One region of the Desemzia sp. FAM 23990 genome, then DNA from elsewhere that is predicted to be linked to it. Evidence: predicted binding sites of a transcription regulator. Region 1 holds the regulator's gene; the other holds the start of a gene.
The links. Region 1 encodes Rex, which represses fermentation and respiration genes when NADH is low (regulators of the CRP and FNR family bind a similar motif). Its sites were predicted from a motif close to TTGTGAANTANTTCACAA; they were not measured.

Region 1 (5,228 bases):
TAACTATTAGGGCACCAAGCCAACCCGAGCTTCTTATTTAAAGGACTTCTTAGATTAGTTCTTCAAGAGCTAACGTCGTTTCTTCCCATTCTTCCATGAGTGTTTCATACTGTTCATTCAACAGTTGAAGTTTATCATTGATTTCTTGGACTTTTAAATGATCTTCATAGACTTCTGGTTTGGTCAATTCAGTTTCTAAATTTTCGATACTAGGCTCCAATTCAGAAGTTTCCTGTTCAATGGCTTCTATTCGACGGGTCAGCTGTCGAACCAATTTTTGATTTTCTTTATTGATTTCACGTTTTTTTGAAGGGGCGGTAGAAGCGGAATCTTTCCCAGAACTGTTTTCCGTTCCCTGTGCTTCTTCATCTGCAAGTCGTTTCAATTCTTCTTGCTCAGCTTTTTTTTCTAGATAGTAATCATAATCGCCTAAGTAAGCTGTGCTTCCTTCTGCAGATAGTTCAATTACTTTAGACGCAATCCGATTGATGAAATAGCGGTCATGAGAAACAAAAAGCAGTGTGCCGTCGAAATCAATCAACGCATTTTCAAGTACTTCTTTACTATCTATGTCTAAATGGTTTGTAGGTTCATCCAGAATTAAGAAGTTGTCTTGATTCATAGACAATTTGGCTAATGCCAAACGAGCTTTTTCTCCACCGCTTAAAGAAGTGACGGCTTTTTCAACATCTTCTCCAGAAAATAAAAAGCTGCCTAAAATAGATCGGATGTCTTTTTCGGGAGTAGTAGGGTGTTCATCCCAAAGTTCGGCCAATACAGATTTAGAAGAATGCAATTCAGCTTGTTCTTGATCGTAATAGCCAACTTCCACATTTGTTCCGTATCGCTTTTCACCTTTCATAAGAGGGAGTTCTTCGAGTAAGGATTTCAGCAGCGTGGATTTTCCCACACCGTTTGGTCCGACTAAAGCTATAGCATCGTATTTTCGGATATCCATATTGATCGGTTCAGATAAAATCGTTTGGTCATATCCGATAGCTCCGTTTTGTAATGACATTACGACATTTCCGCTTTCTTTGGCAGGGTGGAAACTGAATGTAGCTGATTTTTCTTCACCTTGAGGTTTATCTAAACGGTCTATTTTTTCCAATTGTTTCCGACGGCTCTGAGCACGTTTGGTAGTAGAAGCGCGGACTAAGTTGCGGTTTACAAAATCTTCTAACTTGGCAATTTCTTTTTGCTGTTTCTCAAATTCTTTCCATTCTTTTTCAAGTTGTGCCGCTTTCAAGTCTAAATATTTACTATAATTTCCTTTATAATGGTGCATTTTTTGACGGCTTAAGTCATAGACTTCGTTAACTACTTTATCTAAGAAATAACGGTCATGAGAAACGATCAGCAACGCACCAGTATAAGTTTGCAGGTAGTTCTCTAACCAGTTTAATGTTTCGATATCCAAATGATTGGTAGGCTCATCTAAAATCAATAAGTCTTTTTTTTGCAGCAATAATTTCGCTAAAGCTAAACGCGTTTTTTGGCCACCTGAGAGTTGATTGATGGATTTAGCATAATCCTCTTCAAAAAAGCGGAAACCATGTAAAACAGAGCGGATCTCTGCTTCATAACCATAACCATTTTGCTCTCGAAAATCGTGCTGCATTTGATCATACTGTTTTAAGGTTTCATGATAGAGTTCCTCGTCGGCTAATAAAGAAGGATCCCCTAACATTTCTTCGGTATGACGCATTTTCTTTTCTAATTGGATCACATATTGAAAAACTTCCAACATTTCATCCCAAATGGATTGAGTAGAATCAAGGCCAGTATTTTGTGCTAAGTAGCCGATAGTCACTTGTTTTCCTTTTGAAATCTGTCCAGCATCCGGAGGTTCAATATCTGCGATGATTTTTAACAGAGTTGATTTGCCGGCACCGTTTCGTCCCACAAGGGCAATACGTGAATTTTCTTGTACTTCTAAATAAATATTCTCAAACAACACATCTGCACCAAAATAACGTGCGACGTGTTGAGCTTGTAATAGAATCATTTTGTTGTCCTCATTTCTTATCTCTGCTCTTTCACTTAGTTTAGCATATTCTGTCTTTAAGTGGGAGAGTGTCTGGAAGGCAGTACTAACAAAAAGAAAGCCGGTTCACAATATTCTTTGTGAATTTTGTATGGATAGGAAAATAAGTGTAAAAAAAAAAGGAAATGACCGTTTAAAAAAGCTGGCAATTTAATAAGAAGATGTTATAATCTTATTATGTGAAACTCGACAATTTGTGAAACAAATCATTTGTTAACGAATATTGTGAATTTTGAATAAAAGAAAGTGAGTGAAGTGAACGATGAGTTCAACTAATACAATACCTAAAGCAACGGCAAAGAGATTACCGATTTATTATAGATATTTACGGTATTTGCATGAAGATGGAAAAGAACGTGTGTCATCAACTGAATTAAGTGAAGCTGTGAAAGTAGATAGCGCTACGATTCGACGCGATTTTTCATATTTCGGGGCTCTAGGAAAAAGAGGTTATGGTTACGATGTTGAAACGCTGATGCATTTTTTCAGTAAAACATTGAAACAAGACCGACTAACGAACGTGGCATTAATTGGTGTGGGTAACTTAGGACATGCTTTATTAAATTACAATTTCCATCAAGGGAACAACATGCGCATCAGTGCTGCCTTTGATATCAACAAGGATATTGTAGGAACGATTCAATCTGGAGTACCGGTTTATCCAATGGAAGACATGGTACAACAGTTGAAAATGCAACAAATCGATGTAGTTATGCTGACTGTGCCTACTTCAGCAGCTCAAGATGCTGCAAATAATCTCGTTGAAGCTGGCGTTAAAGGAATACTGAACTTTACACCGATTCGTATTTCCGTACCAGAAGAAGTTCGAGTACAAAACGTGGATTTAGCGAATGAATTGCAGACTCTTATCTATTTTATCGATCACTATAAAGCAGACTCAGACAGTGATGATACTTTATTGCTATTAGATTAAAAAAAAGCAACAAACCTATTTACGGTTTGTTGCCTTTTTTTAGTTTGAGATAGATTTGTAAAATCTTCGTAGCTCTTACCACATCTCGTGTGGCAAACAATACAAAAATGATAGAGAAGAATCCCCAACCAAATTCACCAACGTAGTCAGTTGCAAACCAGATAAAAATAGCTGCAAGAACATAATTGAAAACAATTTGAATAATAAAATCTCTTTTTTTCATGAACGTTAAAAGTTCCTTTCTACTATAAACACTATTAGTATAGCCATAAGTTAGCTACTGTAACGGTAGCATTCATTAAAGCGTGAGCAATAATTGGAGCAGCAATCGATTTTGTTTTCCAGTACAAATAGCAGAAAACAAATCCCATAATCGAATAAAGCAAGTAATGACCATCAAAGTGAATAAAGGCAAATATCAATGAACTGATCACAGCAGCACCGATTCCTCCAGTAATGTCATAAAGATAACCAAAGATAGCTTTCCTAAATACAAACTCTTCCATAATAGGACCAAAGATAGCTACTAGAATCAAGAAAATAGGGTATTTATTCACAGTGAAAACGAGCTCTGCAGTGTTTTGTGACCCTAAAGGTGTATTGAGCAAGAATGTTTCGATAAATACAGCTAAGTATTGACCAACAAAAGCTAAAAACATTCCTCCTACTCCCCAAAAAATAATCGATTTTTTAGAATTGCTGGGCGTTTTCTCTAGACTATTATCAAATGTAGACCGATGATTAACGATAAACATTAGGATAGCTCCAATCACGAAACCGGCGATAGTACCATAAATGCTGGCGTCTGCTACAGCTTTAGCTGGTACAAAAAACAACACTATCACTGGGAAAAATTGAGCTATAATATAGATGAGAATGATTTTTGCATATGGAGACTTAATTAAATTCTTCATGTGTTTAAAACCTTCTTTAAGTAATTATTTACAGTTGCACTAAAAAAGAACAAGACTATATAAAGTGAGCAATGCACCTTTGTAATGGTACTGCATTTGGACGTAAAACAGTTTTAAAAAAAGATGTTCAATAAACAGTATAACATAAGTCTCATACCACTAAAGCAATTTTTGCTTTCTTCTTGAAGTATTTCTTTCTTAAATAAAAGGGCACTCTTTTTCTTTTTCAAGAGTAAAAAATACTTGCAAAATTTTTACAGTTTGATATGATGAAGAAGTGATTTAGCACTCTTTTAGAGTGAGTGCTAACAAAGAAAAACTATAATTGGAGGGATTTACGTGTTAAGACCTTTAGGAGATCGTGTCATCATTAAAGTCACAAAAGAAGAAGAAACAACAGCAAGTGGTATCGTTTTGGCTGGTACAGCAAAAGAAAAACCACAAACTGGTGAAGTAGTTGCTGTTGGTGCTGGGCGTATACTCGATAACGGAACAAAAGCTGAGCTTTCAGTTGTCGTTGGAAATACAGTATTTTTCGAAAAATACGCTGGTTCTGAAGTGAAGTATGATGGTACTGAATATTTAGTGATCAAAGAGAGCGATATCATCGCAATCGTAGACTAAACGTAAATAAAGACATGTACACGAATAAAAATCAATCTGATGAGGTGAAAGAAAATGACTAAAGATATTAAATTTTCTGAAGACGCACGTGCTGCATTATTACGTGGAGTAGATAAATTAGCAGATACTGTTAAAGTAACACTTGGACCCAAAGGAAGAAATGTAGTTTTAGACAAATCTTACGGTTCGCCATTAATCACTAATGATGGAGTGACGATCGCAAAAGAAATCGAATTAGAAGACCGCTTTGAAAACATGGGAGCTCAATTAGTTTCTGAAGTAGCTTCAAAAACCAATGATACAGCTGGTGATGGTACAACTACTGCCACTGTTTTAACCCAAGCGATTGTTCGCGAAGGAATGAAAAACGTTACTGCAGGCGCAAACCCGGTAGGGATTCGAGCTGGAATTGAATTAGCCACTAAAGTAGCTGTTAAGGAATTATTAGCTGTTTCTCGTAAAGTGGAAACAAAAGAATCCATTTCACAAATCGCTTCTATCTCTTCAGGAGATCCAGAAATCGGTGCTTTATTAGCAGACGCTATGGAAAAAGTGGGCAACGATGGTGTTATCACGATCGAAGAATCTAAAGGAATCGAAACTGAACTAGATGTTGTAGAAGGTATGCAATTTGATCGTGGATACTTGTCACAATACATGGTTACAGATAACGATAAAATGGAAGCTAACTTAGAAAATCCATACATTT
Region 2 (5,228 bases), on a different contig from region 1:
TATTAATGGGGCAATAGGAGATGCTGCAAATTGGATCAAACATGATTCTGTAGACGTAGTGACTTGTAATCCGCCTTATTTTGCAGCTACCGAAAAAAGCACTCGTAATCCGAACCAGCATTTGGCTATTGCGCGTCATGAATTACATACGAATTTAGACGAAGTGATGAAAGTGACTAGCGGATTATTGAAAATGAATGGAAAAGCTTATTTTGTCCATCGCCCAGACCGATTGTTGGAGATTTTAGAAACAATGAAAGCTCATCGCTTGGCGCCTAAAAAATTGCGGTTTGTTTATCCAAAAATTGGGAAAGAAGCCAATACAATTTTGATCGAAGGTATCAAAGATGGAAAAGATACGGGATTCCGCGTGCTGCCTCCATTGATTGTTTATGATGAAGAGAACCATTATTTACCGGAAGTGAGTGCTATGTTATTTGGAAAAGAACACCATTAGTTATTTCTATGTCTTGTATTGCAATGACGGCACCTTTTATGGCGGCTATACCACAGAATTAAAACGGCGTGAAGAGGAACATAATTCTGGCACTGGGGCCAAATACACCAAACCTGTTAAAAGGCGTCCGGTGCATATGGTCTATGCGGAAGCATTTGCTACAAGAAGCGAAGCCACTAAGGCAGAATATGCGTTTAAACAGCAAACGCGCAAACGAAAAATACAGTACTTGATGCAACAAGGAGTTGAATTTCCTCTTTCCGCAGATTCAGCATGTGTGGTGAATATGGAAATGTTAAACACTAAGGAGGAAACAGCAGATGTTTCAGCAAAAGAGTTTTGAGCCGCAATCCACTGGGACATTGTATCTCGTTCCTACTCCGATAGGGAATTTAGAAGATATGACGTTTCGGGCGATCCGTCTTTTAAAAGAAGTCGATTTGATTGCATCAGAAGATACGCGAAATACGCAAAAATTATTGAATCATTTTGATGTCCATACGAGTCAAATCAGTTTTCATGAACACAATTCCCAAGAACGGATCGGCCAATTGATCGATCGGTTGGAAGACGGACAGGATATCGCTCAAGTAAGTGATGCGGGCATGCCTTCTATTAGCGACCCTGGACATGATTTAGTAGTAGCTTGTATTGAAGCAGGTATTTCGGTCGTGCCACTTCCTGGAGCAAATGCAGCTCTGACAGCATTGATCGCTTCAGGTTTGAGTCCACAACCATTTTATTTTTACGGTTTTTTGCCGCGTAAAAAGAAAGATCAAGTAGAAGCGCTAGAAGAATTGAATTTGCGGCCGGAAACGTTCATCTTGTATGAATCCCCGCACCGGTTGAAAGAAGTGCTGAAGAATATGAGCACGGTATTAGGCGAAACTAGAAAGATCGTTTTATGTCGTGAGTTGACGAAGCGGTACGAAGAATTTATTCGAGGGACGATAGAAGAAGTTCAGGAATGGGCGCAAAACACAGAGATTCGTGGAGAATTTTGTGTGATTGTTGAAGGAAACAGCGAAAGCTCCTTGTGTCCGGAAGAAGATATGAGTTGGCAAAAATGGACAGTCAGAGAGCATGTTACACAAGTCATGGAGGAACAACGCCTGCGCAGTAAAGAGGCTATTAAAGAAGTGGCTAAAATACGCGCTATGAAAAAGCAGGAAGTTTATTCACACTATCATGAGATAAATTAAAAGAAGAGCAAAAAATCCATTTAATTTTCTGTCTAATTAAATGGATTTTTTTGTTTAATTTTAAAAGCACTTAGAGAAAAAATACAGACCATATATGCTCAATTATTAACAAAACAACTGTACTAATTATTCGTCGATCCTGTTATAACATTTTTTAGTTCGAAAATAGAAGTTTAAAATAAGCGAATTTAATCACATAAAATGATTTACTTTCTAAAAAAAATGAGGTAATATCATATGTGAAATAGATAACAAAGTTTGGAGGAATAGGAATATGCAAGAAGTGCTAAGAGAATTTAAAACAAAAGAAGTTTCCGTTGAGGATGTTATTCAAGGGTACACAACTAAAGCTAAAAAAGCGTTGACAGAGTTGGAAGACTTTAATCAAGAAAAAATTGATTACATTGTCCATCAAATGTCGTTGGCTGGACTGAATGACCATATGCGCTTGGCTAAATTAGCCGTGGAAGAAACTAAACGTGGCGTTTATGAAGACAAATGTGTGAAAAATATGTTTGCAACAGAATCCATTTGGCATGATATCAAAAATGATAAAACAGTTGGCGTCATTCAGGATGATGAACAAGCCGGGTTAATGACGATTGCAAGTCCGGTCGGAGTAGTGTGCGGAGTAACTCCGGTAACTAATCCAACTTCTACAACGATGTTTAAAGCCATGATTGCTGTAAAAACAAGGAATCCGATTATTTTTGCTTTTCATCCAAGTGCTCAAAAATCATCCGCTGAAGCGGCTAGAGTATTGTATGAAGCTGCGGTAAAAGCAGGGGCACCAAAGAATATTATTCAATGGATCGAGACACCCTCGTTAGAAGCCACGAATACGCTGATGAATCACCATGATATTGCGGTTGTACTGGCTACTGGGGGATCAGGAATGGTAAAAGCGGCTTATTCTACAGGAAAACCGGCACTTGGTGTAGGTCCTGGAAACGTACCAAGCTACATTGAAAAAACAGCTAAAATCAAGCGGGCTGTAAACGACATTATTCTGTCGAAAACATTTGATAATGGAATGATTTGTGCTTCTGAACAAGCGGTAATCGTGGATCAAGAGATCTATGATGAAGTAAAAGCAGAATTCGAACGTCTACAAGTATATATTGTGCCTAAAAAAGAGTTGGCTTTACTGGAAAATACCGTGATGAATAAAGACAAAACAGCGGTAAACCCAGCTATCGTTGGTCAATCGGCAGACACCATCGCAAAACTTGCTGGTCTGAAAGCACCAAAGGGCACTAAAATATTGGTGGCGGAATTAGATGGAGTGGGCAGTGAATATCCATTATCAAGAGAAAAACTATCTCCTGTATTAGCTATGCTGAAAGCGAACGATACAGCACAGGGATTTGAATTAAGCCAACAAATGTTGGAACTTGGCGGACTTGGGCATTCTGCAGCCATCCATACCAATCGTATGGATCTAGCAGCAGAATTTGGAGAACAAATGAAGGCCGGTCGTGTGATTGTCAATTCACCTACTGCGCAAGGGGGCATCGGGGATATTTACAACAACATGCTGCCATCTCTAACCTTAGGATGCGGTAGTCATGGGCGAAATTCCGTGTCAACAAACGTTTCTGCAGTGAATTTGCTGAATGTCAAAACAGTAGCAAAAAGAAGAAACAACATGCAATGGTTCAAATTACCGCCAAAAATTTTCTTTGAAAAAAATTCGGTCCAATACTTGCAAAAAATGCCGAATGTGAATCGTGTATTTGTAGTGTGTGATCCTGGTATGGTGCAATTTGGATATGCAGATATTGTAGAAAATGAATTGAAGAAACGTTCAAATCCAGTAGCTGTGCGCATCTTCTCAGATGTGGAACCCAATCCGTCTATTGAAACGGTCAATCGCGGAACAGCAGCTATGCGAGAATTCCAACCGGATACAATCATTGCCTTAGGTGGTGGATCGGCTATGGATGCGGCTAAAGGAATGTGGTTATTCTATGAACAACCAGAATCTGATTTTGATGGTGCAAAACAAAAATTCTTAGACATTCGTAAGAGAGCGTACAAGATTCCAGATTTGAAAAAAACACAATTTGTTGCTATCCCTACCACATCAGGAACTGGTTCAGAAGTAACTCCGTTTACCGTTATTACAGATAACGCGATCAATGTGAAGTACCCGCTGGCTGATTATGCGTTGACACCAGATGTGGCCATCATTGATGCTCAATTCGTGATGACAGTGCCTAAATCCATTACGGCAGATACTGGGATGGACGTATTGACTCATGCAATAGAATCCTATGTTTCTGTTATGGCAAGCGATTATACAAAAGGCCTTAGTTTACAAGCTATCAAACTGGTTTTTGAATATTTGGAAGAATCCTATGCTTTTGCTACTGAAGAGGCCCGCGAAAAAATGCACAATGCTTCTACTTTAGCAGGGATGGCTTTTGCAAATGCCTTCTTAGGGATCAATCATTCTTTAGCACATAAAATTGGAGCTGAATTTGAGATTCCACATGGCAGAGCGAATGCAATCTTGATGCCCCATGTAATTCGCTACAATGCTAAAGCTCCTTCAAAACATCAATTGTTTCCGAAGTACGAGTATTTCCGAGCAGATGAAGATTATGCTGAAATTGCTCGTTACCTTGGGTTAAAAGGAGAAACGACAGCTGAATTGGTAGAAGCTTTGATTCAAAAAATCTACGAATTAGGGAAAAAACTGAATATTCAGATGAGTATGAAAGAGCAAGGAGTTACAAAAAAACAACTGGATCAAGCGGCAGACAGATTAGCAGAATTAGCCTTTGAGGATCAATGTACGACAGCTAATCCAAAAGAACCATTGATTGCAGAGTTGAAAGAAATTTTATACGCTACTTATAAAGGTTAAGCTAAAAGACACTTCTCTCTATTTTGAGTGAAGTGTCTTTTGATTTTGTTCATTAGATAGAAGTGCCTTTATCCTTGGCCAGCAAGTCACGGATTTCTTTTAAATATTGCTCAGAAGGAGGTACTTCCACCTCTATCTCTTCTTCCTCAACCTGTTTCATGAATTTGCCTTGGGCATTATTGATGACTTTCACAAATAGAAAGATAACAAATGCAATAATCAAAAAGTCGATCACTGAACTGATAAAAGCTCCGTAAGTAAGTTCTACTCCAACAATCGTGAAAGAAAGGTTCGATAAATCAGATCCGCCGGTAAGAGCACCAACCACGGGGCTGATAATGTTGTCCACAAGTGAAGTCACGATTCCTGTAAAAGCTGAACCGATAACGACCCCAATTGCTAAGTCCAGAACATTCCCTCTAAAAGCAAATTCTTTAAACTCTTGTATAAAATTTTTCATATTGTTCCACCTCCTTGCTTTATTCATTATAGTATTAGATGAATTGTATTCACAAGAAGAATGTTTATAGAAAGGGATAGCAAATTTTAATAGTAATTTAGTTTTATTATTATATAATTGAATCAAGGGATTCAGAGTTTGCTTCTGTAAAGGAATAAACACTGAGTGTCTAAGCTGATGAATTGTGTTTACCAATGTATTAGCTTTAAAATAATGGAAACAAGGAGGCTATATCAT

Region 2: a site for Rex is predicted at 1,897-1,914, ahead of adhE (bifunctional acetaldehyde-CoA/alcohol dehydrogenase). Genes of this name have one in related genera too.

Annotation. Positions count from the first base shown of each region.
Region 1 covers NZ_JBGQQW010000012.1:12,056-17,283, reverse strand. Annotated here, with positions in the region: gene ACEN4I_RS06325 (ABC-F family ATP-binding cassette domain-containing protein) at 50-2,008, opposite strand; gene ACEN4I_RS06320 (redox-sensing transcriptional repressor Rex) at 2,310-2,981, shown strand; gene ACEN4I_RS06315 (DUF4305 domain-containing protein) at 3,001-3,204, opposite strand; gene ACEN4I_RS06310 (CPBP family intramembrane glutamic endopeptidase) at 3,239-3,895, opposite strand; gene groES (co-chaperone GroES) at 4,235-4,519, shown strand; gene groL (chaperonin GroEL) at 4,574-5,228, shown strand, end outside.
Region 2 covers NZ_JBGQQW010000009.1:38,762-43,989, forward strand. Annotated here, with positions in the region: gene ACEN4I_RS05260 (tRNA1(Val) (adenine(37)-N6)-methyltransferase) at 1-457, shown strand, start outside; gene ACEN4I_RS05265 (GIY-YIG nuclease family protein) at 453-800, shown strand; gene rsmI (16S rRNA (cytidine(1402)-2'-O)-methyltransferase) at 778-1,659, shown strand; gene adhE (bifunctional acetaldehyde-CoA/alcohol dehydrogenase) at 1,934-4,531, shown strand; gene mscL (large conductance mechanosensitive channel protein MscL) at 4,584-4,991, opposite strand; gene ACEN4I_RS05285 (hypothetical protein) at 5,227-5,228, shown strand, end outside.